Regions from separate parts of the Oceanobacillus sp. GQ8 genome, predicted to be linked through region 3. Evidence: riboswitches for the same ligand, from Rfam matches in the RefSeq annotation. Region 3 holds a riboswitch; each other region holds the start of a gene.
The links. A riboswitch is a leader RNA that binds a small molecule or an ion and turns the genes downstream of it on or off. The one in region 3 is predicted to bind S-adenosylmethionine.

Region 1: linked by a shared signal. The riboswitch ahead of AC6CHS_RS04825 (LLM class flavin-dependent oxidoreductase) and the one ahead of AC6CHS_RS07480 (PLP-dependent aspartate aminotransferase family protein) in region 3 are both predicted to bind S-adenosylmethionine.
Region 2: linked by a shared signal. The riboswitch ahead of AC6CHS_RS05405 (methionine ABC transporter ATP-binding protein) and the one ahead of AC6CHS_RS07480 (PLP-dependent aspartate aminotransferase family protein) in region 3 are both predicted to bind S-adenosylmethionine.
Region 4: linked by a shared signal. The riboswitch ahead of AC6CHS_RS09295 (SDR family NAD(P)-dependent oxidoreductase) and the one ahead of AC6CHS_RS07480 (PLP-dependent aspartate aminotransferase family protein) in region 3 are both predicted to bind S-adenosylmethionine.

The regions. Positions count from the first base shown of each region.
Region 1 is NZ_JCAXEV010000001.1:917,523-923,604, forward strand. Features, by position in the region: gene AC6CHS_RS04820 (ATP-grasp domain-containing protein) at 1-110, opposite strand, end outside; gene AC6CHS_RS04825 (LLM class flavin-dependent oxidoreductase) at 122-1,177, opposite strand; SAM riboswitch class I at 1,260-1,367, opposite strand; gene dacB (D-alanyl-D-alanine carboxypeptidase/D-alanyl-D-alanine endopeptidase) at 1,452-2,924, opposite strand; gene AC6CHS_RS04835 (YndJ family protein) at 3,133-4,734, opposite strand; gene AC6CHS_RS04840 (DUF4166 domain-containing protein) at 4,724-5,338, opposite strand; gene AC6CHS_RS04845 (DoxX-like family protein) at 5,340-6,082, opposite strand, start outside.
Region 2 is NZ_JCAXEV010000002.1:75,117-81,198, forward strand. Features, by position in the region: tRNA gene AC6CHS_RS05380 (tRNA-Ser) at 1-45, opposite strand, end outside; gene AC6CHS_RS05385 (hypothetical protein) at 148-432, opposite strand; gene AC6CHS_RS05390 (M20 family metallopeptidase) at 596-1,801, opposite strand; gene AC6CHS_RS05395 (MetQ/NlpA family ABC transporter substrate-binding protein) at 1,850-2,668, opposite strand; gene AC6CHS_RS05400 (methionine ABC transporter permease) at 2,696-3,346, opposite strand; gene AC6CHS_RS05405 (methionine ABC transporter ATP-binding protein) at 3,336-4,367, opposite strand; SAM riboswitch class I at 4,449-4,551, opposite strand; SAM riboswitch class I at 4,656-4,763, opposite strand; gene AC6CHS_RS05410 (glycine betaine ABC transporter substrate-binding protein) at 4,950-5,849, opposite strand.
Region 3 is NZ_JCAXEV010000002.1:508,116-514,197, reverse strand. Features, by position in the region: gene rarD (EamA family transporter RarD) at 12-914, shown strand; SAM riboswitch class I at 1,035-1,153, shown strand; gene AC6CHS_RS07480 (PLP-dependent aspartate aminotransferase family protein) at 1,299-3,047, shown strand; gene metX (homoserine O-acetyltransferase MetX) at 3,129-4,175, shown strand; gene AC6CHS_RS07470 (SGNH/GDSL hydrolase family protein) at 4,932-5,834, shown strand; gene AC6CHS_RS07465 (YpmS family protein) at 5,840-6,082, shown strand, end outside.
Region 4 is NZ_JCAXEV010000003.1:61,401-67,482, forward strand. Features, by position in the region: gene AC6CHS_RS09285 (S-ribosylhomocysteine lyase) at 238-708, opposite strand; gene AC6CHS_RS09290 (Na+/H+ antiporter NhaC family protein) at 776-2,098, opposite strand; gene AC6CHS_RS09295 (SDR family NAD(P)-dependent oxidoreductase) at 2,151-2,915, opposite strand; SAM riboswitch class I at 3,023-3,124, opposite strand; gene AC6CHS_RS09300 (AraC family transcriptional regulator) at 3,313-4,176, opposite strand; gene AC6CHS_RS09305 (DUF6220 domain-containing protein) at 4,406-4,807, shown strand; gene AC6CHS_RS09310 (DUF5957 family protein) at 4,815-5,009, shown strand; gene AC6CHS_RS09315 (sensor histidine kinase) at 5,160-6,082, shown strand, end outside.

The DNA.
Region 1 (6,082 bases), on a different contig from region 3:
TTCCCGCTCGTTAGAAGCCAATCCTCATAAGGAATCGCTAATTCATCCAATCGCTTAAATAAATGTGTCGTCCATTCTTCATTTTCATGAATGATATATAATTTCGTCATGCTGACATCTCCTATCCATTATTTAGTAATGCTTTTTTCAATTCATCGACCTTTGGCATAACATTTTTGGCGAAGTTTTCTAGCTCCTCCAATTGCGGAGAGCATTGAAGCAATAATAGATCCACTCCAGCCTCTTCATATGCTATAATTTGCTCGGCTATTTGTTTCGGTGTTCCCACAAGATTTGGACGTAGGCCCCTGTTCGATACGGAATAATCCTGCAGTTTCACCTGCTGTTCTAGTTGTGACATTGTCGTAAAGTCCTGAAAACCAGCGTACCCATCGGATTCTTTTACGGTTGTAATTCTTTCTAGCTCTTGTAGTGCCTCTTCCTCTGTTTCACGGCAAATAACATAGGCAGCCATACCAAACGACTGTAACGGCTCCTTCCCTGCATGCCTTCTCCGTTCTTTCATATCGTTTATTTTTTGTCTCGCTTCCTCTACTGTATGGCCATGCATAACATAGGCATCACAATAGGTGGAAATAACCTCTTTTCCTTTGTCACTTTCACCGCCAGCATACAACACCGGGTTTGGTCGTTGTACAGGTTTTGGTGAAAGCTTTGTATTTTCAATTTGATAAAATTTTCCGTTGTAGGAGAATGACTCTTCCGTCCACAAACCTTTTAATACCTCAAGAAACTCTTCTGTTCGCTCATAACGGGCATCATGCTCAGTAAATTCTGCTCCATATTGCTTCGCTTCCTCTGCCCACCAGCCGGATACGACATTTAATGTGAAACGTCCATTGCTAATATGATCAATGTTGGCCGCCATTTTGGCTGTAACAGCGGGATTGTGAAAGACAGGACGAACGGCCGTCATAATCTCTATTTTTTCGGTTACAGCAGCTAGCGCTGCAGCAGTTGACCATGCTTCAATTGAATCTTCTTTTGTCCCTTTAATATCGTTTAAATAGAGTTCAGCAATTAACGTCGTGTCATAGCCCCATTTTTCTGCTGACTGAATAGCTTGCTTTGCATAATCAAAAGTAGGTGGCATTTTCTCATCTTCTACATTACGTAGCCAACCTCCAAAAATCGGTAACCAAAATCCATATCTCATCTTCCCCACTCCTATTCTCCAAATTGAAAACAAAAAAACTCTTTCCCGAAGAAAAGAGTTTGAATTCAAATAGAACTTCCTCCTCTTATCTTCCAAGCAATTGCTTGGTGGAATTGGCACAGTATCTGACTAAACAGACCTGTTGCCGAGGCTTCAAAGGGCCATATCCCTCCACCTCTCTGGATAAGAAACATCCTTATTTAGTTGATACTTTCTAGATTAGAACAAAATGTTAGAACTGTCAATAAATTAAATTATCCTAGTAAAAGCGAGGCTAAGGTCTTTCCGCTAAAATACGAACAAGCCTATCTTCCACGTCTTTGGCAGCTTCTTCATCAAGCACATTATTAATCATAATAGAAAAAATATAATTCTCTCCTGACAGGGTCTGTAAATAACCAGATAGTGTAGTTACTCCAAAGATTGTTCCTGTTTTAGCTTCAACCTGGACGTCTCCCAAGCGATTCCTTAGTGTTCCACCAACCATCTTGCCTGTCTCTCCTGCTACTGGGAGTGCCTTCTTGAAGGCAGGAAACCATGGCTTATCCTGTACGATAAAAAGTAGTTTACTAAGTTCATTAGCTGGAATGAGATTGACATGGGAAATACCCGAACCATCTCTAATCAATAACGTACTTCGATTTAACCCAAGCTTTTCTAGCTCCTCCTGCATAACCTCAAGGCCTTTTTCCCAGCTTCCTTCCTTTTGTACATACTTTCCCATTTCCTTTATGAGCACTTCCCCGTGCACATTGTTGCTCAGCTTCATAAACGGTACAAGCAATTCTTTTAATGGTATAGAACTGTGTTGAAAAAGCAAGGAACTTTCTTTAGGCGCTTTGCCAACCATCACTTCTCCCGACCATGTGATCCCTTTTGCTTGAAGTGCATCCTGAAAAAGGGCCATTGCATAGCTTGTCGGATCCCATACGGCCATATATTCTTTCACCGTTTCTGCCCCAGCTGGAACGGTGCCCGTAAGCATGATTTCGTTTGACCCATGTTCTCGCTCCACCGTTAGCTCCTCTTCCACATGACTTGGACTTGTATCAGCTCGATTATGTATTGTTACATAGTTTGTGTTAGGTGACACAGTTATGATAGGCTTCTCCCCTGGCTCTGCACCTGGTGTTATCTGAAGCGTAACACTTCCCGCATCATAGTCCTCGTCAGGTGAGGCAGTCAGCGCCGAGATTTGCGCTCCGTAATGAAATGATTCGTCACTCCAAATTAAGTCAGGGGAAAGGCGTACGTTATCATACCAAGTATCATCTCCAATAAGATCTCCCTTAATATGCGTCACTCCCAGTTCTTGAAGCTGCTCTGCAAAACGGGTAAAATCTTCTGGTGTCAAGGTCGGATCCCCTTTTCCGACAAGATATAGGTTTCCTTCTAGCTTGGCTCCTTTTTTAGCTCCATCTGTTTTTATTTCGGTAGAAAAGGTGTAGTCTTCTCCAAGAACCTCTATGGCTGCAGCTGCAGTTAAAAGTTTCATATTGGATGCTGGACGAAGCCTTGTATCTCCATGGGTTTCATATAGAAGCTCGCCAGATTTTGCATCCCGCACACTCATTCCAACTAAAGCACCATTCAACATTAGTTCTGTTTCTATTTCGTTATCCAAACGCTGTTTCATTGTCCCCCGCTCCTCTATCGCATGTACTCTCTTTTCTTCGGGCACTGAAGCAGCTAAGCAAAAGATGAGCAAGAGCATCCATACACGGCTGACATTTCTTTTTAACGTCATGTAAGCACCTCTTACATTTTATTGATCAGGCCCTATTTAGTATTTCCACAAAATAAGAAGGAAATCCTTGTTATTAGAAAAACTCGCATTCGCTCGTCTATTAACGAATGCGTACGTTTTTCTTATACTTGGTACTTCAAAATTTTAACTACGTCGTGATTGCTTTCTAGCTAAAATTTTATAATTTCCTAACGTACAAATAAAATGTTTATCCTTTATCCTTATGAACAATCCGGTATTTGATGGTTAAAAAAGGTATCGAGAAAATGCGCATCTTATGTGTCGCTCTCAAACTCCCATCCTGTTCTTCACCTACCACAAACGTTTCCTCTAGAGGAAGTGTTAGTACCTGCCTGCCAACAGCCAAATAGATCCCTGCTTGTTGCGCGTTTTCTTGTTGTTTACTTGTTAGTTGCAGGTTTCCGTTCTTATTCTGCAATGCAAGGGTGCCAATCATAGTAGAGCCTGGAAGGGGTAGTGCAATATCCATGTAGGTTCTGTCCTCCCCTTCATGAAAAGAATAAATCGCAACAAATACTGTTTCCTCGTTCACCTTTCGCAGCCAGACCCGTGGTTTTGTTCGTCCATCAACTGTTTCGCTAATCCCGATAACCTTCCCCGTCATCTCTACTTCTTTAGCAGAGAAAGGAAGATTAAGCTGTCCAATCCGCTTACTAATATGTTGATAGATCCAAGCAAAGGGCTTAAACCATCCGTGCCATTTCACTTGCGAAAAAAGCCTGTAATAATTGGTGTTTTCATAGAAATCAATCACCGAATTTGATAGACTCTCTCTTTCAATTTGTGGCTCGTAGATGTGCATGGAATCAACTAGCCCATTGTATGTATGCTCTGCTTGTATAGTAGCTAACATTTTTTCTCCAATAACCCGCTCTCCCCTTATCCAACTGACTGGAAAAGATCGATGACCTGCATGCGCTTGAGGACAACTGATCATCCAACCAATTAGTCCGGCCATCGCAAACAATACCCCATTTATCACACCATGGAACCTGAGCATAAAGTCAATGCTTACATAAAACACACCTGTCATGTTACCAAAGGCGTAGCATAGGGAGAACAAAATGGATATTCCCAAAGCAGAAAAGGACAGCCGAATGAGCCATGCTTGTATCGGGCGGGAAAAGCTAGTTTCCCATGCTAAGATGATCAAGCTGTAGATCCCTATCATATAAAGCATTACACCAAGTAACTCAAGTAAAACCGCATACGAAATACCAACTGCTACAAGAATGGGCGCTAATAAGATAGCTATACCAGCCATTTTATAAAAACGGTTTTGCTTTAGCCTTCCTAAAAACCCTGCAAAAACCGGTAACAAGAAGGAAGCATAATGAAAATGGATGCCTGTTAACCATGTTAAAATAGGAGAAAAACCAGTGTCTAGCTGTACGACACTAGCGAAATACCAAGCCCCTCCAATTGCAAGGTACACGCAACCTATATCAATCATAAATTCTTCAAACCGGGCAAACCCACGCTGTAATAGTCGCTTTGCCCCAAAGCAAGCCACAAGTATCGTAAAAGCTAGATAAAAAAGCGCAAGGACGATATCCCAAGGTGTGCGCTTTGTCATTTCAAGCAAGAAAACAGCAGTTAGTCCGAGAAAAGCTGCATACGGTAGGATACGAAAAAATCCTTGCTCTGCTTTTCCTAACAAGTGGAGAGTTAGTGGTACAAATACTAATTGGGCAATACTTAGCAATAAATAATACCATGGCCCGTTACCGAATAAAGTAAGGATTAAAAATAACCCAATCATGCCTATTGCTACTTTATTAAATGTCATAATGGTGGAACGCTCCCTCATAGGCGAAAATGGTTCCGATCAGCGGGTTTTTCACATGCACGCTAATCGTGTACGCCTCCTTTTCTTCTATGTATGCTTCTTTAACAGTTGCTTTCCCTTGAAAGATGCTTGGCAATGGAACCTCCACTGGACCAAGCAACAAGCGCTGTCGCTTGGAAGTGATGGTGAGTGCTCCATGATCGACAGTCAGTTCCAGATCCGAATAAACAATGGGCGGTTCTCCCAGATAATCCTCGATAATAGCCTCTTTTGCATTAAAACGCATGAAGGCATTGAAATAGCGTTGTTTTTTACCAAAGTAAAAAATACGCTCCCAGTGTACTTGTGCCTCCCCACCTCTTCCGATGCCTGGTGTGTTTTTTAACGTAAAAGGAACCCCTTCTCCTCTCTCTGGAAAAAGTAATTTTCTTTTTACACCAATCCAGCCAAGCGGCAGTAAGCCTTTTGGCACACCTTTTATTCGTTTCATGACACCCCTTGCTTCAAATGGACGGTCTTGTAAAAATGTATAGCGTTGTTGTAGTTTTGGGTGTAATTGGTAAAACGCTTGGCCTAATATTTGTTCGTAAATCGAGGTGGTCATGTTAATCTCCTTGCTTTCTTTTACAGTTTTTTGCAGTTGGCACCCCTCGACTTGCCATACAGCCGACCCAGGTTAAAACAAGCAATGCCACGTTAAAGGTGAGGGCATTGAATGGCGCGGTGAGCTGCTCTGGTGCAGCAAAAATTGCTCCTACTGTCAGGAGTGGAAAAGCGATAAACTGCAGTCTGTACAGCTGACGTTTCTTCCGATAGAATAGCCAGCCTAGCCCGAATAGTACTTCCAGTGTCCCAATTATTATCACTAGCATGATCGCTGTTTGGTCATCTACAGGAAAAACCTGTTGTAGCATGGACAGTTCTGCCGGATGCTGGTTTATGACCTTTGGCACTAAACCATGATAAATCCAGACAAAAGCGAAGAAAATAGCAGTGATCCATTGGGTAAAAAACCGTGTATACTGTGCCCATGGTTGTTCCCCTTTTTCTAGCCATCGCTTTACAACATCAAAACTAAGCGCAGTGGCCCAGCCGATTAACGGGCGAAATAATAGCATATCAAAGAGACTTCCAAGCTTGCCAAAGCGTGTTTCATAATTATATTGGGTAAGGAAGGTGACGGTGTTATCACTTTCTGGCTTGTACTTCCAATACCCTCTTCCTTCTCGAATAAGAGAGATTTTCTGATCCGTGCCAAAATGCAGTGAAGACGTTCTTGCATCGTCCTTTGCTTGATAGCTGCCCACACTTTCGCCCCAGCCTTTAATACGTACTCCAAATCCAATTT
Region 2 (6,082 bases), 430 kb from region 3:
CGGTTTTCAAGACCGATCCCTTCAGCCAGACTTGGGTATACCTCCGTGGCAACAGAATATAATATATCATGCTCAAAAAAAGATGTCAATTATTTTTCTACAAAAAATTTAAAGATGGCGAATGAAGAGAATGGAGACTAAATTAGTTTAACCAAAAAATAGATTCTCCAACAATGCTAAGAACACGATTGAGCCAAGAGCAATTGGAATAGAAATGAATAGTTTAGTTCGCAACCCAATACCTTCAAACCTTTTATACACCTTGTTTACTATACGATAACCAATTATAAGGAATAGTATAGCGACAATTGTGGCTATAAAGTCAACATAGGTAAACGGTTTACTAATAAATCTATCAAGGGGGACGTTAATGGCAAAAAGTAAAGAAAACAAGACAAATTGATACATAGCAAACCTAACAATAATTCTCATCGGTAGTTACCTCTATTCATGCTTTTATCGACAACTACCCGCCATTGCTTCCCTTCTCTCGAATACTTGTGACTATGAAATTATACTTCAATTACCAGCCCTTGTCTTTAATTTAGAAACATGAAGACAGCTAAAGGGGAATAAACCCTCTAGCTGTCTAAGATTATTTTCCTGTCCGCTCTGTAAACTCTTGTTTGATCTCCTCAAACAACGTACTATTTGTCAGAAGCTGTAGCGCAGTGAATGCTGACGCCTTCGCTCCTTTAATAAGTGCTTCATCGCCCTGTTCGGAGCGTGCAGCTTCTCTAAATGCTACTGTATGACCAATTAGATCGCTCGAGCCAATTTTGATGTGCGGATGGATGGTTGGTACTACCTGACTGACATTTCCTGCGTCTGTTGAGCCTAAAGCCTTTCTTTCCTCCGTATTTACTACCTCTCCCAATTCCTCAGCTATTTCTTTAAATACTTGGTCAAATCGTTTGTTGACGACAAAGTTATCTACTTCATTTTGGAAAGCAATCACTTTCACATCAGCGCCTGTAGCTAATGCTGCTCCTTGTGCAATACCCTTCACTTTCTTCGTTACTTCGTTTAAAAGCTCTCGAGAACTAGCTCGAATATAAAATCTTGCTTTGGCGTAATCTGGTACTACATTCGGTGCATCTCCACCATCTGTAATAATTCCATGAATGCGAACATCTGACGGAAGGTGCTGTCGTAATGCATTAATGCCATTAAATAGTTGAATGACGCCATCTAAAGCATTAATTCCTTTATCTGGATGGGCGGAAGCATGTGCTGGTTTTCCATGAAAAGCGAAATCAAGTGGATCTACAGCGAGACTCGGACCAGTTAAATTGGTCTCAGCACCTGGGTGTATCATAATCGCTGCATCAATATCTTCGAGCAATCCCGCCTTTACAAAGCTTCCTTTCGCACTTCCTTTTGGGCCTCCTTCCTCTGCAGGGGTACCTAATACGACAAGCTCTCCTCCTACTTCATCCAATACTTTACTAAGTGCAATAGCAGCTGCAGCACTCGTGGTACCAATTAAGTTATGCCCACAGGCATGACCGATTTCTGGTAAGGCATCATATTCTGCCAAAAAGCCAATTCTTAAGCCCTCTTTTTCACTTTTCTTTTTCGCAACGAATGCTGTTTCATGTCCTGCTACCCCTTTTTCTATTAAAAACCCTTCCTCAACAAGCAATTCAATTAAGCGACCAGATGCATAGTACTCTTGGTTTCCGATTTCCGGGTTATCATGAATATCATGACTTGCTTGAATGTATTTCTGTTTATTTTCTTCTATATTATCAACAATAATCTTCTTCACTTCTTCTAAACTTTTGGCAACAACACTCATTTTATCCACCTCGTTTTTTATTTTTATCCTGTACTTCTATTCTCTCTTTTAATGACCAATTTCACTTAGTGGTACAAATGTCGGGATGGAGTTTCCATCGCGTTCTTCAATAATAAAGTCTGCTACGTCATCAGACTGATAAATTTCTGCTAGTTTATTTAAGGTTTCATCGTCTTTGTCTTTGTCTTGTACGGCGATAATATTAATATACGGGGTAGCTGTTTCATCCTCGTGGAATATGGAATCGTCCATTGGACTAAATCCAGCGTCCACTGCAATGCCGTTATTTATGATGGATGCATCTACATCTGGCAACACCCTTGGAGTCTGACCCGCTACAAGCTGTTCAAATTTCAGGTTCTTCGGATTTTCTACGATTTTATCCAGCGACCCATTTCCGTCAAATCCTTCTTCCAATTTAATTAATCCAGCTTCCTCTAGAAGAAGTAATCCACGGCCCATATTCGTTGCTTCTTTAGCTAAGGCAATCGTTCCACCTTCAGGAATATCTTCTACGGAATCATGCTTTTCAGAATAAAGACCCATTGGTGCGATAACCGTTGTAGCAATTGGAGTCAGATCAAGGTCATGCTCCTCGATAAAGGCATCAAAATAGGAAACGGTCTGGAAAGCATTTGCATCGATTTCACCCTCAGCTAGTGCTAGGTTCGGTTGCACATAGTCAGAAAAGCGAACAATCTCAACCTCTATTCCTTCTTCCTTGGCCTTTTCTGCTACATAATCCCAAATAGTTGTGTCAGAGCCACTAATTCCTACTTTGACCTTCGTTGCAGCCTCCCCATTAGAACAGGCGCTGATAACCAAACTTAAACTAACTAGTAACAATAATAGACTTAACTTTTTCATGCTGTATCTTCTCCTTTTGTTTTGATTTTATCTTCTTCTTATTTTCTTGGATAAAATATTTCCGGTGGATTGTAATCCTTGAACCATGACGACGAGTATTCCTACTGTTATTAGCATCACCATTGTGTCGAATCGCTGATAACCAAAGGTAATGGCCAGGTCTCCTAATCCGCCACCACCAACTGCTCCTGCCATGGCTGAGGCTCCAACCAATCCAATTGTTGCAATAGTCGCCCCTAACACGAGGGAGCTAAGAGCTTCTGGTATAAGAAAGCGAATGATTATTTGCCAAGGTGTCGCTCCCATTGACTGGGCAGCTTCCATCACACCTGGATCTACTTCTAAAAGAGAATTCTCTATTAATCTTGCAATGTATGGTCCTGCAAATAACACCATTGGTACAATAGCTGCGGCAGTACCTATTGAGGTTCCAACAACTAATCTAGTGAATGGAATGACTGCGACCATTAGGATGATAAACGGAATAGAACGAAATATGTTTACTATTGCATTTAAGACCGTAAAAATATACTTGTTTTCCCATAGGTGCCCTTTACGTGTCACAACAAGGACAATTCCTAATACCAACCCTATAATCATAGAGAAAAATAGGGCGACTGCGACCATTACAATGGTTTGCCATAATGCCTCTGTTATTGTTTGCCAATCAACCAACATCTGCTAACACTTCCTTTACACTTACTTTTTGTTGATGAATATGCATAATGACACGATTAATCTCTTTTTCTTCCCCTTCAAATTGCACGATAAGATTTCCAAATGGTACGCCCTGTAATTCTGTGATACTACCAAACAGAACATTTACCTCTACCTCGTATTGCTTTGCGATTTGCGACAACAACGGTGTTCCAGTAGACTCGCCAACAAATACAATCCGATAAATTTGATTATGTGCATCTTGTTTTCTTACTAACTCATATACGGAATCTGGGATTTGATCATGCATCACCGTACTGACAAAGTTATGAGCTGTGGTCGTTTGTGGCTGAGAAAAGACATCAAATACAGAACCAGATTCGACTACTTTTCCATCTTCCAGCACAGCAACTTTATCGCAAATTTCTCTAATTACGCCCATTTCGTGCGTGATAATTAAAATGGTGATATTGTATTCCTGATTAATTTTCTTTAAAAGTTTTAAAATAGCATTTGTTGTGTCTGGGTCAAGGGCTGATGTTGCCTCATCACATAAAAGAATGGATGGCTGGGTTGCAAGAGAACGGGCAATCCCAACTCGCTGTTTCTGCCCCCCAGAAAGTTGGTCTGGATAGCTGTCAGCCTTGTCACGCAAGCCGACAAAATCAAGAAGTTCATAAACACGCTTCGTTACTTCCTTTTTTGGAGTTTTGCTTAAAAGTAAGGGCATTGCGACATTGGTAAACACGGTTTTCGAATTAAGTAAATTAAAATGTTGAAAGATCATCCCAATGTTTCGCTTTGCCTCCCGTAGTTCTTTTGGTGAAAGTGCTTGTAAGTTTTGCCCATTCACGGTCACTGTTCCGGATGTTGGCTGTTCGAGTAAATTAACACATCGAATGAGCGAGCTTTTTCCAGCACCACTAAACCCAATCACCCCATATATCTCTCCCTCTTCTATGTGGAGATCCACATTATCCAGTGCTTTTACGCCTTCTGCCTTTTCGCCGTATACTTTTGAAACCTGATCAAATGTAATCATCTACTTCCTCCTGCTCGTTGTAGTTTCAAATTAAAAAGCCTCTTCTTATAAGATAAGAAGAGGCAATGAGCTAGTATCCTCCTCTTATCTTTACAGACCTTCGTCTGTTGGAATTGGCACGTTGCTTTAAAAGCACGTTGCCGAGGTATCAATGGGCCAGTCCCTCCACCTCTCTGGATAAGAAGTAATGCATATTTAATTTTGTCGTGAAGAAGAGTTGTTTCGCGTAAAACTAAAAAATCCCTTCTTATAAAAATAAGAAGGGATCAGCTATGTACGATCATCCTCTTCTTATTTTTCAGGCTCGCATTCGCCTGTTGGATTTAGCACAGTACTATTAAAAGTCCGCTGCCGAGATATCAATGGGCCAAGTCCCTCCATCTCTCTGAATAAGAAGTAATGCATATTTAATTTGTTGTTGCTACTTACAATACTACCAGCCTTTCAATCTGTCAACAGTTTTTTCTAATAAATTATTCAATTCATTTTTTTACTTTTTAGCATAAATAAAGGATTACTAAAAAATAAAGAACCCTATCCTTTGAATTACCACAAACAGATAGGTTTCTTTCTATGCAAGATTTATTCCTTTGGTTCTAGATCTTCTAGAGAGTCAATATCCATATAAGCTGGTACTGCTAACCCAGTTTTGGCTCCCTCTAAGTTTGGTCCCAAGTCATCAAAATCATCTTCATATTGTTTATATAATTCGGCATGTGTTACTGGCATCCATACTGCTAATGATGCATCAGCACTCCCAGTTGCTATAGCCTCAAACATAATAGCTGGGTCAACTTGGGTAAGTGTCACATCAAATCCTTTTTGTTCTAATGCGTTTTTTGCAACATTTGCTGTAAAAATTGCATCATCCCAAGGTAAAAGAGCGATTTCAATAGAAGTGCCATCCACAGAGTCTACACCTTCCGTCCATTCTGCAACTGTTTCTTGATTATCCTTAGCCCACTCCTTTACTACTTCAGCATACTCCTTTTCTTGAGCCTCTAATAATGCTTCTTCTACATCTGAAAGCTCCAATTGTATGCGATCAATAATTGTGTAAGCTTCAGGCATTTCGTCCTTTAGGCCTTTTCTAGCAATCGTTGTAATCTTTTCTTCATCACCATGAATACCTTTGGGATCCTTTAAATATTTTAAATCCCACTTGGCAAATTTATAATGAGGAGACCATGCACTAAAAATAATTGGTTCTTTATTATCAATCGCTTTACTTAATTGGGATAACATTGCTCCTGCTGAAGACAATTCCTGTTCCCAACCGGCAAGATTATCGTACGAATCTAAAACTTCTTCATTCTTCTTAGTTTGTCCAGCACCAGGCTCTGTACCGGTAATTGTATAATCTAATTCTTCACTAACACTTCCTTCTGCTTGTGCATCCTCATTACTTGATCCACAACCTGCTATCATAAGAGATAAGATTAAAACAATAAATATTCCTACTATTTTTCGTTTGAAATTCATCATGTTGTAAAAAATAACCTCCATTTTATCTACTATAATTTCAATATATTTGATGGTACGATCCCCGGCATGTTAGATCGCAAGCATGCAAGTTTAATGTTATACCTATTGGAGGATTGATTCAAAGTCCATAATCAGTTATTTCTGTATAAAAAGTTTGTAAAATTTTAATTTAACAGAGTTTTCTTTGAGACATGCTTTTATTACGTCGTTTTACTCCGACTTACGCCTTT
Region 3 (6,082 bases):
GAAGGGTTGGCATGGACGCAAAACAGGAACAAACAGGCATTCTACTTACTGCAGGGGCATATTTACTCTGGGGTTTTCTACCGATCTACTGGAAGGCAGTGAATCATGTATCTGCGGGTGAAATTCTCGCACACAGAATCGTATGGTCGTTCTTCTTCATGCTAGTACTCATTGCTTTGCTAGGAAAGTGGCCAACCGTACTCAAGGAATGCAAAGCCATCCTGGCCAACAAAAAGCAATTAATTGCTGTGATTTTTGCATCCATTATGATTACACTCAACTGGCTGACCTTCATTTGGGCTGTGAATAGCGACCATGTTCTTCAAGCAAGCCTTGGCTATTATATTAATCCATTAATTAGTATATTACTCGGTATTCTCGTTTTAAAAGAAACCCTGACAAAAAGACAGCTAGTTTCCTTTATTCTTGCAGGTGCGGGTGTTTTATTTTTAACAGTCAGCTACGGGGTTTTCCCTTGGGTATCCTTATTGCTCGCAATGAGCTTTGGGCTATATGGATTATTTAAAAAGAGATTAAATGTAGGAGCTTTTGCTAGTTTAACAATTGAAACAATGTTTATTACACCAATAGCTATCCTATATTTACTGATTATCCCGGAAAACATTTTTCAGGCTAATACTTTCTTCACGACATCCACCTTGCTACTCATTGGCGCAGGAATAGTTACAGCGGTTCCGCTACTATTGTTTGCAGGTGGAGCAAGAAGAATTCCGCTAGCGATGATTGGGTTCCTCCAATACATAGCCCCGACCATTATGCTGATTCTCGGTGTGTTTGTATATAATGAAACCTTCACTACTGCTCATTTAATCGCATTTTCTCTTATCTGGATAGCCCTAATCAACTATATGCTATCAACTTATTTCCCTTTTCATAAAAGGACGAGAGATTAGAGCGCATGTCACTTAACAAGAGGTTCCTGCCTCTTGTTTTTTACTATACAATTATTTTCAATAAACGGTTGACAATTGCGTATAGTTGGTTTTATAATGTGAATAATTTAAAAATTAAATCTCTTATCAAGAGTGGTGGAGGGAATAGGCCCTGCGAAACCCGGCAACCTGAAAGCAAACCTTGTTTGCTTCCGATGGTGCTAAATCCTACAGATCATCTTGGATCTGGAAGATAAGAGGAGGAACGTGAATGATACGCCCTCTTCTTAGGAAGAGGGCTTTTTATATTCCCCCCTCCTCCCCCAGACCGGTTACACTGCAAACTGCAGTCTTACATCGAAAAACTGTTGACTGGCAGTCCATAATCTTAAAGGAGGAATTTACATGTCATCATTTACTTACCAACAGGATGAAACAACGTTACTTCACGGAGGACAGGTGCCTGATCCATCTACCGGGGCAAGGGCTGTACCCATTTATCAAACAACTTCTTATGTGTTCAATAATACGGAGCATGCACAAAACCTATTTGGTTTATCAGAGGCGGGTAACATTTATTCACGGATAGGGAACCCAACGGTTGACGTATTTGAACAACGAATTGCCCAACTGGAAGATGGAGTTGCAGCTGTAGCTACGTCATCAGGTATGGCCGCAATATCCTTTGCAATATTAAACATTGCCGGATCTGGAGATGAAATTGTTGCAGACAGCAATTTGTATGGTGGTACCTACAACTTATTTGCTCACACGTTGCCGCGCTATGGAATAACTGTAAAATTTGTAGATGGGACCGATCTTGAAGAAATCAAAAATGCTATAACAGACAAGACAAAAGCTATTTTTGGGGAAATCATTACAAACCCTAGTCTAAATATCTTTAATGTAGAGGCTGTATCAGCCATCGCTCACCAGCATGGCATCCCGCTCATTATTGATAACACTTTTGCACCGTACTTAACCAAGCCACTTACTTGGGGAGCGGATGTCGTTGTCCATTCAGCTACAAAATGGATCGGTGGACATGGAACAACAATTGGGGGCGTAGTAGTTGACGGTGGCCGTTTTAATTGGAACAATGCGAGATTTAAAGGTTTTACTGAGCCTCAGGAAAGCTATAACGGGTTACGTTTTATTGATGTCGGGGCAGCCGCCTTTGCGACAAAATTACGCGTAGAGCTTTTACGTGATATTGGAGCTTGTTTAAGCCCACAAAGTGCCTTTCAGTTGTTACAGGGACTGGAGACATTGCATTTACGAATAGAAAAACACACTAAAAACGCTCAAGAAATTGCTGCATACCTAGCCGATCACCCTGCTGTTGAGTGGGTTAACTACCCAGGTTTACAAAACCATCCCTCTCACCAGCTAGCTAAAAAGTATTTGAAAGACGGATATGGTTCCATCATAACGTTTGGCATAAAAGGTGGCCGGGAAGCTGGCCGGAAACTGATTGATTCCATATCACTATGGTCACATGTAGCAAATGTGGGGGATGCGAAGTCGCTCATTATCCACCCTGCCTCGACAACCCATCAACAGCTAAACTCAGAAGAGTTGAAAAGCTCCGGGGTGTCGGAAGAGTTAGTTCGGTTATCTATCGGGTTAGAAGCTACTTCTGACCTGCTAAGCACATTGGATGAGGCGATCAATCAGGCTGTTGGTAAAACAACGACCCAAAAACCTTCGGAAAAAGATGCAATAGAATGGCTTGTAAGATCACCATTCGACCGAAGTAATGGGACAGTAAGACAAAAAGCAATCGCAGTTTACACTGCAGAAAACAATAGAGAAGTGAACAAAACAATTGAACAGCTTAAAGCACTCGGATTCCTTGTTCCAACAATCCAGCAGGAAATCAACGGAGAAGAGAATCGTTTTACTCAGTTAGCAGATGTACCTTATCAAGTAGACGCTGTCTATGTAGATCATAACGTCCTTCCATCTGACACTTTAGAACAATTCATAAATAAGCAAAGCAGTATCTTATGGGTACGTTATCCAGAGGGCCATACACAGCTTATTGAAAATGCTGAGGCAACCGGGATTACAGTTGTCTCTGGAAACACCCCCTATGATGAATTCGTCCGCTTACGGGGAGGGCTTCGTGAGAGTGTGATTGCAGGAGTGTGAGAATGGAACTTTCCCGGGAGGTTATCTTGTGATGAATGAATCAACCAAAGCACTACTCTTCAAGGTTAAGGAGGGTGTTTTATGACAAATTCCCAGAGGACGGTCCCTACTATTGGGAACATCTCCATAGGACCACTCCTCCTCACTTCTGGGGAGCTGCTTGAGGAGGTTTCTCTCCGTTATGAGATTTCGGGACCGGAGGGTGCTCCTTTTATTCTTGTATGCCACGCCTTAACAGGGAATCAGCATACAATTGGAAATGATAAAAATCCAGGCTGGTGGAGTGGTCTTATTGGCGAGAGGATGTATGTTGACACAGACGCCTATCAAGTGCTTACCTTTAATGTACTTGGTGGTTGTCATGGCTCAACAGGTCCCACCACTATTAATCACAAAACCAAGGCGCCCTACCGAAGTCATTTCCCTGACATCACGGTTAGAGATATGGTGCATGCTCAACACAAAGCATTGACAATAATGGGTATCCACCACCTGGCAGCCGTGATTGGAGGGTCCCTTGGAGGTATGCAGGTAATGGAATGGGGACTCCTCTATCCTGATCAAATGGATAAACTCATCGTCCTTGCCTCTACTCCAGTGTTTACAGACTACGGGATTGCTTACAACCATATTGCTGAAACATCCATTAAACAGGACCCGGCCTGGAATAATGGCCAGTATGAATCGAATCATTCTTTAAAAGGGTTGGAAATTGCGCGAATGATTGGCATGGTTACCTATAGAAGTGGTGCCTTATTCAATCAGCGTTTTGATCGAAAAGGCAATCAGCTTAAATATGATGTTAGTAGTTATTTAGACCACCAGGGGAAAAAATTGACAGAGAGATTTGATGCGAACAGTTATTTGACGTTGCTCCGTGCAATGAACGATCATGATATTGGAAAGGACAGAGGTGGTTGGGAGGTTGCCGCAAGAAGCATGAAGCCTCCCCTGCTTGCAATCAGCTACGATAGGGATTTGATTTTTGAGCCCTCCTTCATGAAACAGTTCGTAAGCGAAGTGGCAAATGGAAGTTATTTTCACGTAGATACAGAATTTGGCCATGATGGTTTCCTTACAGAATTCAATAAATGGGGACACGTGGTCGAACACTTTCTAAACAATTAATATAATAGCTTACAGAAAAACAGGTTTATCCTTCTGCAAAATGGGGGAAAATAAACATAACCCTTTTCTTTCACCTATCGCCTTTTAAAAGGCGATTTTTCTTTGATGTTAAAAGAAAAGCTCAAAGCGTCGTTTAGACACGTACGAACTGCGCCTGGCCATGCCAGGTGGCTCCGTGTTGCCACGCAAAGTGGCGATTTTAATGGAGCATTCCTACGTAGGAGATAAAGGAATCATGCCCCTGCAAACGGGGTATGTCGGCGTTGGCCGCAAAGGCCGGTATTAGCCGACCGACCTTAATTGTCGAATCGATGATGACTTTCACCCTCCGGGTATAAGGGTGACTAAGCCTCTGGTTTTCACCAGTCGGCAAGTCTTCTTTATCGTTGGGTGATGCGTGAAGCCGCCTAGTTTCTGACGCTCTGAGCTAGACAAAGAAAAGCGAAGAGCGTATGAATGAAGGAAGGCCGACGAAGTTCGACCCGTCCTGGGTCAATGTCGGCATGACCCGGATCCTCCGGGCCCACGTTGCTCTTCTAACCTAGTGTTCCTACATAACATACAAAAGAAGTTGTCCACTTCCTAAATGACGGAATTCATGAGATAATCTAGTGTGATATTTTAGAAGTACTAGCCTGACAACATGTAATACAGGCCTATCTTGCATAGGATAATATGAATCCAACAAATTAATCTGTTGGAACTTACACTCCCTGACATGTTAAATAAATTTAAACAGCTAGGTGTGGGATATTGATGAAAAAACGTAATGTAATAATACTTATTTCGCTGTCCGTTCTTATTATCGGTATCGGCATGGTTGTTATCTATTCTTACCAGCCTAACTCGCAATTTAAAGATGTAACTATTATGGAAAGCGAACTGCCGGAAGAAGAGAAAGAGGACCTTGAAAAAGAAGAAGAGGAGCAGACTGAACAAGAGTCAGCTAGCGAAACAGAACAGAAGCCCCTTTCAGAAATCGTTGTTAATGTCGTAGAAAGCACCTTGGAGTTCTTTTCATTAAGAGAGACACATGTAACGGCCATCGGTGATTCGCTCACCCAGGGGGTTGGCGCGACAAATGAACAAGGTGGTTATGTCGGAATATTAGACCGTTCCATTAACGAGGAAGAGGAGCTTGTAGCATTTGATAACCTTGGTATACGCGGTAATCGCTCAGATCAATTACTCTCTAGGTTAGAAGATCCCGAGGTAGTCGACTCCATACATCAGTCAGACATAGTCCTCATTACGATTGGTGCGAATGATATTATGCAAGTGGTAAAAGAAAATTTCACCAACCTAAAAATGGAAAACTTTGATGAAGCACGGGACATGTATGAAGACAGATTAAGAAAAATCTTTTCTAAAATCCACGATATTAGTCCGAAATCTCAAATATACTTGCTAGGTTTTTACGATCCTTTTAGTAAATATTTCCGAGAAATTAAGGAGCTAAGCGTTATCGTAGAGGAATGGAATGGTACCAGTCGTAAGGTCACCGAGGAGCTGGATAATACAATGTATATTCCAACGACAGATCTTTTTGAAGGGTCAGAAGCTGATCTGTTTTCCGAAGATAACTTTCATCCCAATGACAAGGGATATAAACGGATTGCTAAAAGGGTTCTTGAATATCTAACAAGTGAAGAAGGATGAAAACAATGACAGATCGAAAAGAACGTAGGAAAGTAAAAAGTAAATGGAAAAAGTTATTTTATAGCTTATTAGCGATAAATGTTGTAGTGGTAGTCATCCTCCTTGCGCTTATCTTCTGGCCAGTCCCTGATGCTTCCTATCCAGAAAATGAGGCTACATCTCAGGACGAAAGCTCAGAATTTGTTGTAAGAACGACAAAACAAAATCTTAATGACCTAATAAACGCTTATACAGACCAATTATTAAAG
Region 4 (6,082 bases), on a different contig from region 3:
GCCTTGTTTTAACATATATGTAATAAGAAGACGACAAAACAAAAAAAGTAATTGTTGCACAGTACAACGATACTACGCATTCACTCGTTTCATTAAATGAACGTTTTACTGACTCCTAATTTTGGTGGTTAGTATTTTCCTAGTCTAGTACCAAAGTGCCTTTAATTAAGTATGATATATCCCCAGATACAATAATAAAAAGGTGAACAGCCCAATTACTGTTCACCTTTTCCATCCTTATTTTTCACCAAATACGAATGCCCATTCTGATCGTTTAGCGAGAAACTCTTGTGCTAATGCTTTTGCACCTTCTAGACTATGACTTGCTGCCCAACCACATTGTACTTCATTACATGCTGGAACTTCTGTTGCTTCTAGAATATCTTTTAACGTTGCTTCCACAGCATCTAATACTTCGTCGTAGTTATCATGATTTATAACCGATAAGTAAAAGCCTGTTTGACATCCCATTGGGCCTAAATCAATGACACTACTGTGATGGTTGCGGATATTCTCAGCCATTAGATGTTCAAGTGAATGGAGCGCAGGCATTTCCATATACTCCTGATTTGGTTGTTTTAGGCGAAGATCGTACTTGTGAACAACGTCACCGTTTGCCCCAGTAGTCGTTCCTGCTAGACGAATATAAGGTGCTCTCACCTTTGTGTGATCAAGATTAAAGCTTTCTACGTTCATTTTTTTAACCATGTTATTCCACCCCTGATTTTTTATTTTTTCCTGGATTTGTATGCTTTTTGCTAGACTAGAAGTTTCGTTAAGCTGTTTTTTTATCACCATTAGCGGCTTTCTTTTCCTTATATCTAGGGAAGCCAATTAGAATGGCAACAATCCCACATAGAAGGATTGCAATCGGGTAGAAGGAATATGGCAAGATGCTAATTGGTGAAATAGCTGCTAATCCTGCAGCGGCAAGCATTTGCCCACCGTATGGAACGATACCTTGCCAACCGCCAGCAAAAATATCGAGAATACTTGCTGTTTTTCTAGGGTCGATATCGTATTCATCGGAAATATTTTTTGCTAAAGGACCTGTCACAATAATAGAAATGGTGTTGTTGGCAGTTGCGATGTCGGTTGCACTTACTAAACCTGCAATTCCAAGCTCCGCACCTTTTTTCGTTTTAATTCTACTCGTTACAAAGTTTAATAACCACTGAATCCCGCCGTTATGTTGGATAATTCCAATCATACCACCAATTAATAAGGCAACGATGGCGATATCCTCCATGTTCAGGATTCCCTGTGAAACAGCTTGCACAAATCCACTCAATGTATAGGAACCGTCGACTAAGCCAATGATCCCAGCAAACACGATTCCGCCTATTAATACGACTAACACATTAACACCAGCTAACGCAGCAATTAGTACCGCTATATAAGGTAAAACCTTCACTAAATCATACGAATAATCGCCAATGGTATCAATTCTAGCTCCAGCGGTAACGATCCATAAAAGAATAGCTGTTACGATTGCTCCAGGTAGGACAATGAAAAAGTTGGTTTTAAATTTATCACTCATTTTTGTTTTCTGGGTCCGGACAGCTGCAATGGTTGTATCGGAAATCATCGATAGATTATCACCAAACATTGCACCACCTATGACGGTTCCCATCGCAAGCGCCATTGGTATGCCTGTTTGTTCCGCGATTCCAATTCCAATTGGTGCTAGCGCAGCCACTGTACCCATGGATGTGCCCATTGAAACAGAGATGAAGCAACCTACAATAAAGAGTCCAACCATTAATAGATTAGGAGGAATAACGGATAATCCCAAGTTTACGGTGGAATCTACAGCACCCATGTCCCTAGCTGTTTGAGCGAATGCCCCAGCCATTACAAAAATAACAGCCATTAAGATAATATTGGGATGTCCTGCCCCTTTCGTAAATATATCAATTTTGCTAGATAATTTTTCTTTTCTGTTCATGGCAAGAGCAAAAGCCGATGCAATAATAATCGCAACGTTTAATGGCATATTGGAGAAGTCTCCAGAAATAACGCCAGTGCCAATAAATAGTAATACAAAGATAAGCAACGGAAGTAGTGCAAATGCATTTCCTTTTTTCGCATTAGCCATCAAAATATCCTCCTTCGATTTGGTTTTTAGTGGGTAAGCATGTAACAAAAGATTAGTTCATTGTCATCCCACCCGTAACATTAATTCCTTGGCCAGTCATGTAGTCTGAGTACGTTGACGCAAGAAAAACAACGACATTCGCGATGTCAGCTGGTACAGCAGTTCTTCCTAATGGAACTTGTGAATCATCTTCTTGTTTAATATCTTCAGCCTGAAGACCGCGTAAGTTTCCACCAATCACTCTTTCTGATTGTTTCATCGTTGTTTCTACAATACCTGGGCAAACGGCATTGACATTAATATTGTCTTTGGCTAGTTCTAGTGCAGCCACTTTTGTCATCCCTAGTACCGCGTGTTTTGAAGCAACATAGCTACCCATTAATTGATAGCCGTTTTTTCCAGCTTGTGAGGCGATGTTAATAATTTTTCCACCGTGGCCTTGACTTTGTAGTTGTTTCGCAACAGCTTGCATGCAAAGGTACACTCCTTTTGCATTCACATCGATTGTTTTATCCCAATCTTGCTCTTTTATATCTACAAAATAGTCCATAGTGGAAATTCCCGCATTATTGACTAAAATGTCAACTCTGCCGAAATGGGCAATAACCGATTCAACCACCTTGGTTACGTGCTGTGGATTGGAGACATCGGCCTGCACATGAAACGTATTAGCTGTTGTTTCATCGTGGGTTTCAGCCATATCCACAACAGCAACCTTTGCACCGCAATCTAAAAATGCATCCACAATCGCTTTACCAATTCCATTGGCACCGCCAGTGACAATAGCCACTTTATCGGTCAAATCCATCGTATACATAGAAAACGCACTCCTTTCTTGTTGGCCTGCTGTACTTTATTAATGCAAACAAAAAAGCCTCTTCTATAGCAAAGAAGAGACTTTAAAACGTCAACGTTAAAATACTCTTCTTATCTTCAAGCGTTACGCTTCTGGAATTGGCACATTACTCTTAAAGAGCTGCTGCCGAGGTATCGTAGGGCCAGTCCCTCCACCTCTCTGGATAAGAAAAATCGCAATATGTAATTTGTAGATTAAAGATACAGGAAAATGAAATAACCGTCAAGCGATTTTTTTGATAATTAATAAATAGAGAGATGATGTTTCGCTTTGTAGTATTTAGGAGGTCTTGGTTTTTTAAAAAAAGAGCAACGCCCATTTGTCAGCGTTGCTCTTTATTCATTATTAGTCCTCGCGTTTATCTTTTCCTCACAGGGATCCATACTTCACTATACGCGTAATCCGCTTTCTGTTCATCCATTTTAGTAAACGAAAAGCTAGGAGCAGGGATCACTTCATAATCGGAAGAGGGGAGCCATTCTGAATAGGTCTTTGCCATGGTCTCTTGCAGTGTTGATGGGAACGGTCCTTCATTAGGGAAAATCGCCCACGTACAGGCATCAACAGTTACTTTATCTAATTGATCACTGACGTTATCTTCCGTTGTTAATACACCGATCAAGTGCGTTAAATCGCCTTCCTCTTTTAAAAATTGAGCGTCCGCATCATAGGAAGCATTCACGATTTCATAGGGTTCTAAATTTTGCAGGGAATGCATCTCCTCTTTTTGTTCGTCCGTAATGCTCTTCGCAAGCTCCACAATCGCGTTATTAACCCCTTCAAATTGCATCGGCACACGTTTACTTACACCAACTAAATTAAATGTTGGCTTATCTTCTATTCTAAATTCCATTGTAGTTCCTCCTTGTACTGTTATGACAAATGTGAACTTCGGAAACGTTTTGCTTACTCCTCTTTTCATTACTTCTGAGGGTAGAAAACCATTCCACTTTTTAAATGCTCTCGTAAAGCCGTCCACTGACTGATATCCATATTTGAAAGCAACATCTGTTACTTTTTCTCCTCGTAACAAATCCTTATTTGCTTCGGAAAGCCTTCTGTTTTTTATATACTCATTTAGTGTCATTCCGGATAGGTAAAAAAATATTTTCCGAAAGTGATAATCGGAAACCCCGGCATATTCAGAAATAGTTTCAAGCGACAGATCTTCTGTTAACCGTTCTTCAATATATTCAATGACTTGGTTTAGTTCCTTTAACACGTTATCCCTCCTTTCTGTCTAAATGATAGCAAAGTAATATTTTAAATACTCGACTTGTTTAATGTAATAAATATCGGTTTTTAAACTTGGAAAGCATGGATCTGCTGCAGCCATATAAAGTGGCTGTCTTTTTATTTAAGAAAAATTTAAGAATTCCCTAAGAGGAAATCAAGAATTGCACCTTAAGATACACATATAGCAAAACAAAGGAGGTCACAAATTGAAACAAATGAGCACTAAAAATCATATTGGACGTTTCACTTATTTTGGTTTAGCAATAATCTTTGTAATTTGTATTTTCATTCAACTATTCTGGGGCGGCATGGCTACTTTCGTGAACCCAGTTAACTGGCAGAATCATGTGGAGTTCGTTCATCAGTTTGGGTTTATGATACCAATCTTAATGCTTATTTTTGCATTCCTAGGTGCCGTTCCAAAGCGGGTTTATGGACAACTGCTTGCACTAACCGGATTGATGTTCTTTATGTATTTTACAGCAAACATTACAAGAACTATACCGTGGCTCGGAGCTATGCACCCTGTTGTAGCAATTCTATTATTTGCAATATCTATTGGGATTTTATTTAGCTCTTGGAAGCTTATCAGCAAGAAAAACATTCAGAAAGGATGATAGTAACATGAGAATATTTTTGGCTATTATTGTTGGTGTGGTTGGCGGATTTATATTAGGCGTGGCACTTTCTAGTTTTATTGGAATTGTAGGAATGACACTATTTGATGAACCATTTGGGATTAAATATTTGTCCTATTATACGTCTTTCCTTTGTGCCATTTTAGTACCAATCATCGATCAAAAAACGTTAAAAAAGTAAAGAAAGAGGAGTGACTAGTGGAACAAACATAAGTCCTTGCACCATAGTTAAGCTGTCAAGGGAAACTTGGCGGCTTTTTCTTTTATCACGCGCTCATTTGTATCATAATAAAGATAAGGGAAAACTGTAAATGAAGAAGGTGTGGAGCGCATGTCGATTAAGATGAGATTAATCCTTTCTAATCTAGGAATGATAGTTATTCCGGTGGTATCTTTATTGTTGCTTCTTGTAATATCCGATTACTTATTTTTTTATATTTTTAATGGCGACACGAACGCAGAAAATTTTGGTTCCTTTGAAGCGTTGCGTTTCAGTGCGTTGATTGGTATTTTGATTTTAACCAACGGCCTCCTCACGTATTTTGTTTCCAAAAGCATTTTAAACCCTATTAAAAAACTATCTAATGCAGCAAAGGAAATTAGTCAAGGAAATTTAGACTTCGAAATTGTATCAGATTCAAAAGATGAGATCGGTCAATTATCTAACACTTTTGAAGAGATGAGAAAAAAGCTAAAAGAAGCAGAAGTAATGCAATCACAATTTGAACAGAACCGACAAGAGCTTATAGCTAGTATTTCTCATGATTTAAAAACACCGCTAACTTCTATTAAAGGTTATGTTCAGGGCATACAAGATGGGGTGGCGAATACTCCGGAAAAATTAAATCGGTATATGGACAGACTTTATAAGAATGCATCCGAGATAGATAGTCTAATTGATGAGCTGTTCCTATATTCCAAATTAGACTTACAACAAATTTCTTTTCAGTTTGAGGAAGTGGATTTGAGGTTACTGTTTGCTGATTTTATTGAAGAATTATCTTTTAAGCTAGAAAAGGAACACGGGAGAGCGATACTTACCTACGACAATGAAAATGCTTATATTGTGAAAGCAGATCGTGATAAATTGTATCGAGTCGTAACAAATATTGTGCAAAATAGTTTGAACTACATGGATAAAGAAAAAAAGGACATGAAGATTAATCTTACTTCTTTTCCGAAGGAGGTAATGGTTGAAATAAGAGATAATGGTGGAGGAATTAGCAAGGAAGATCTACCTCACATTTTTGAAAG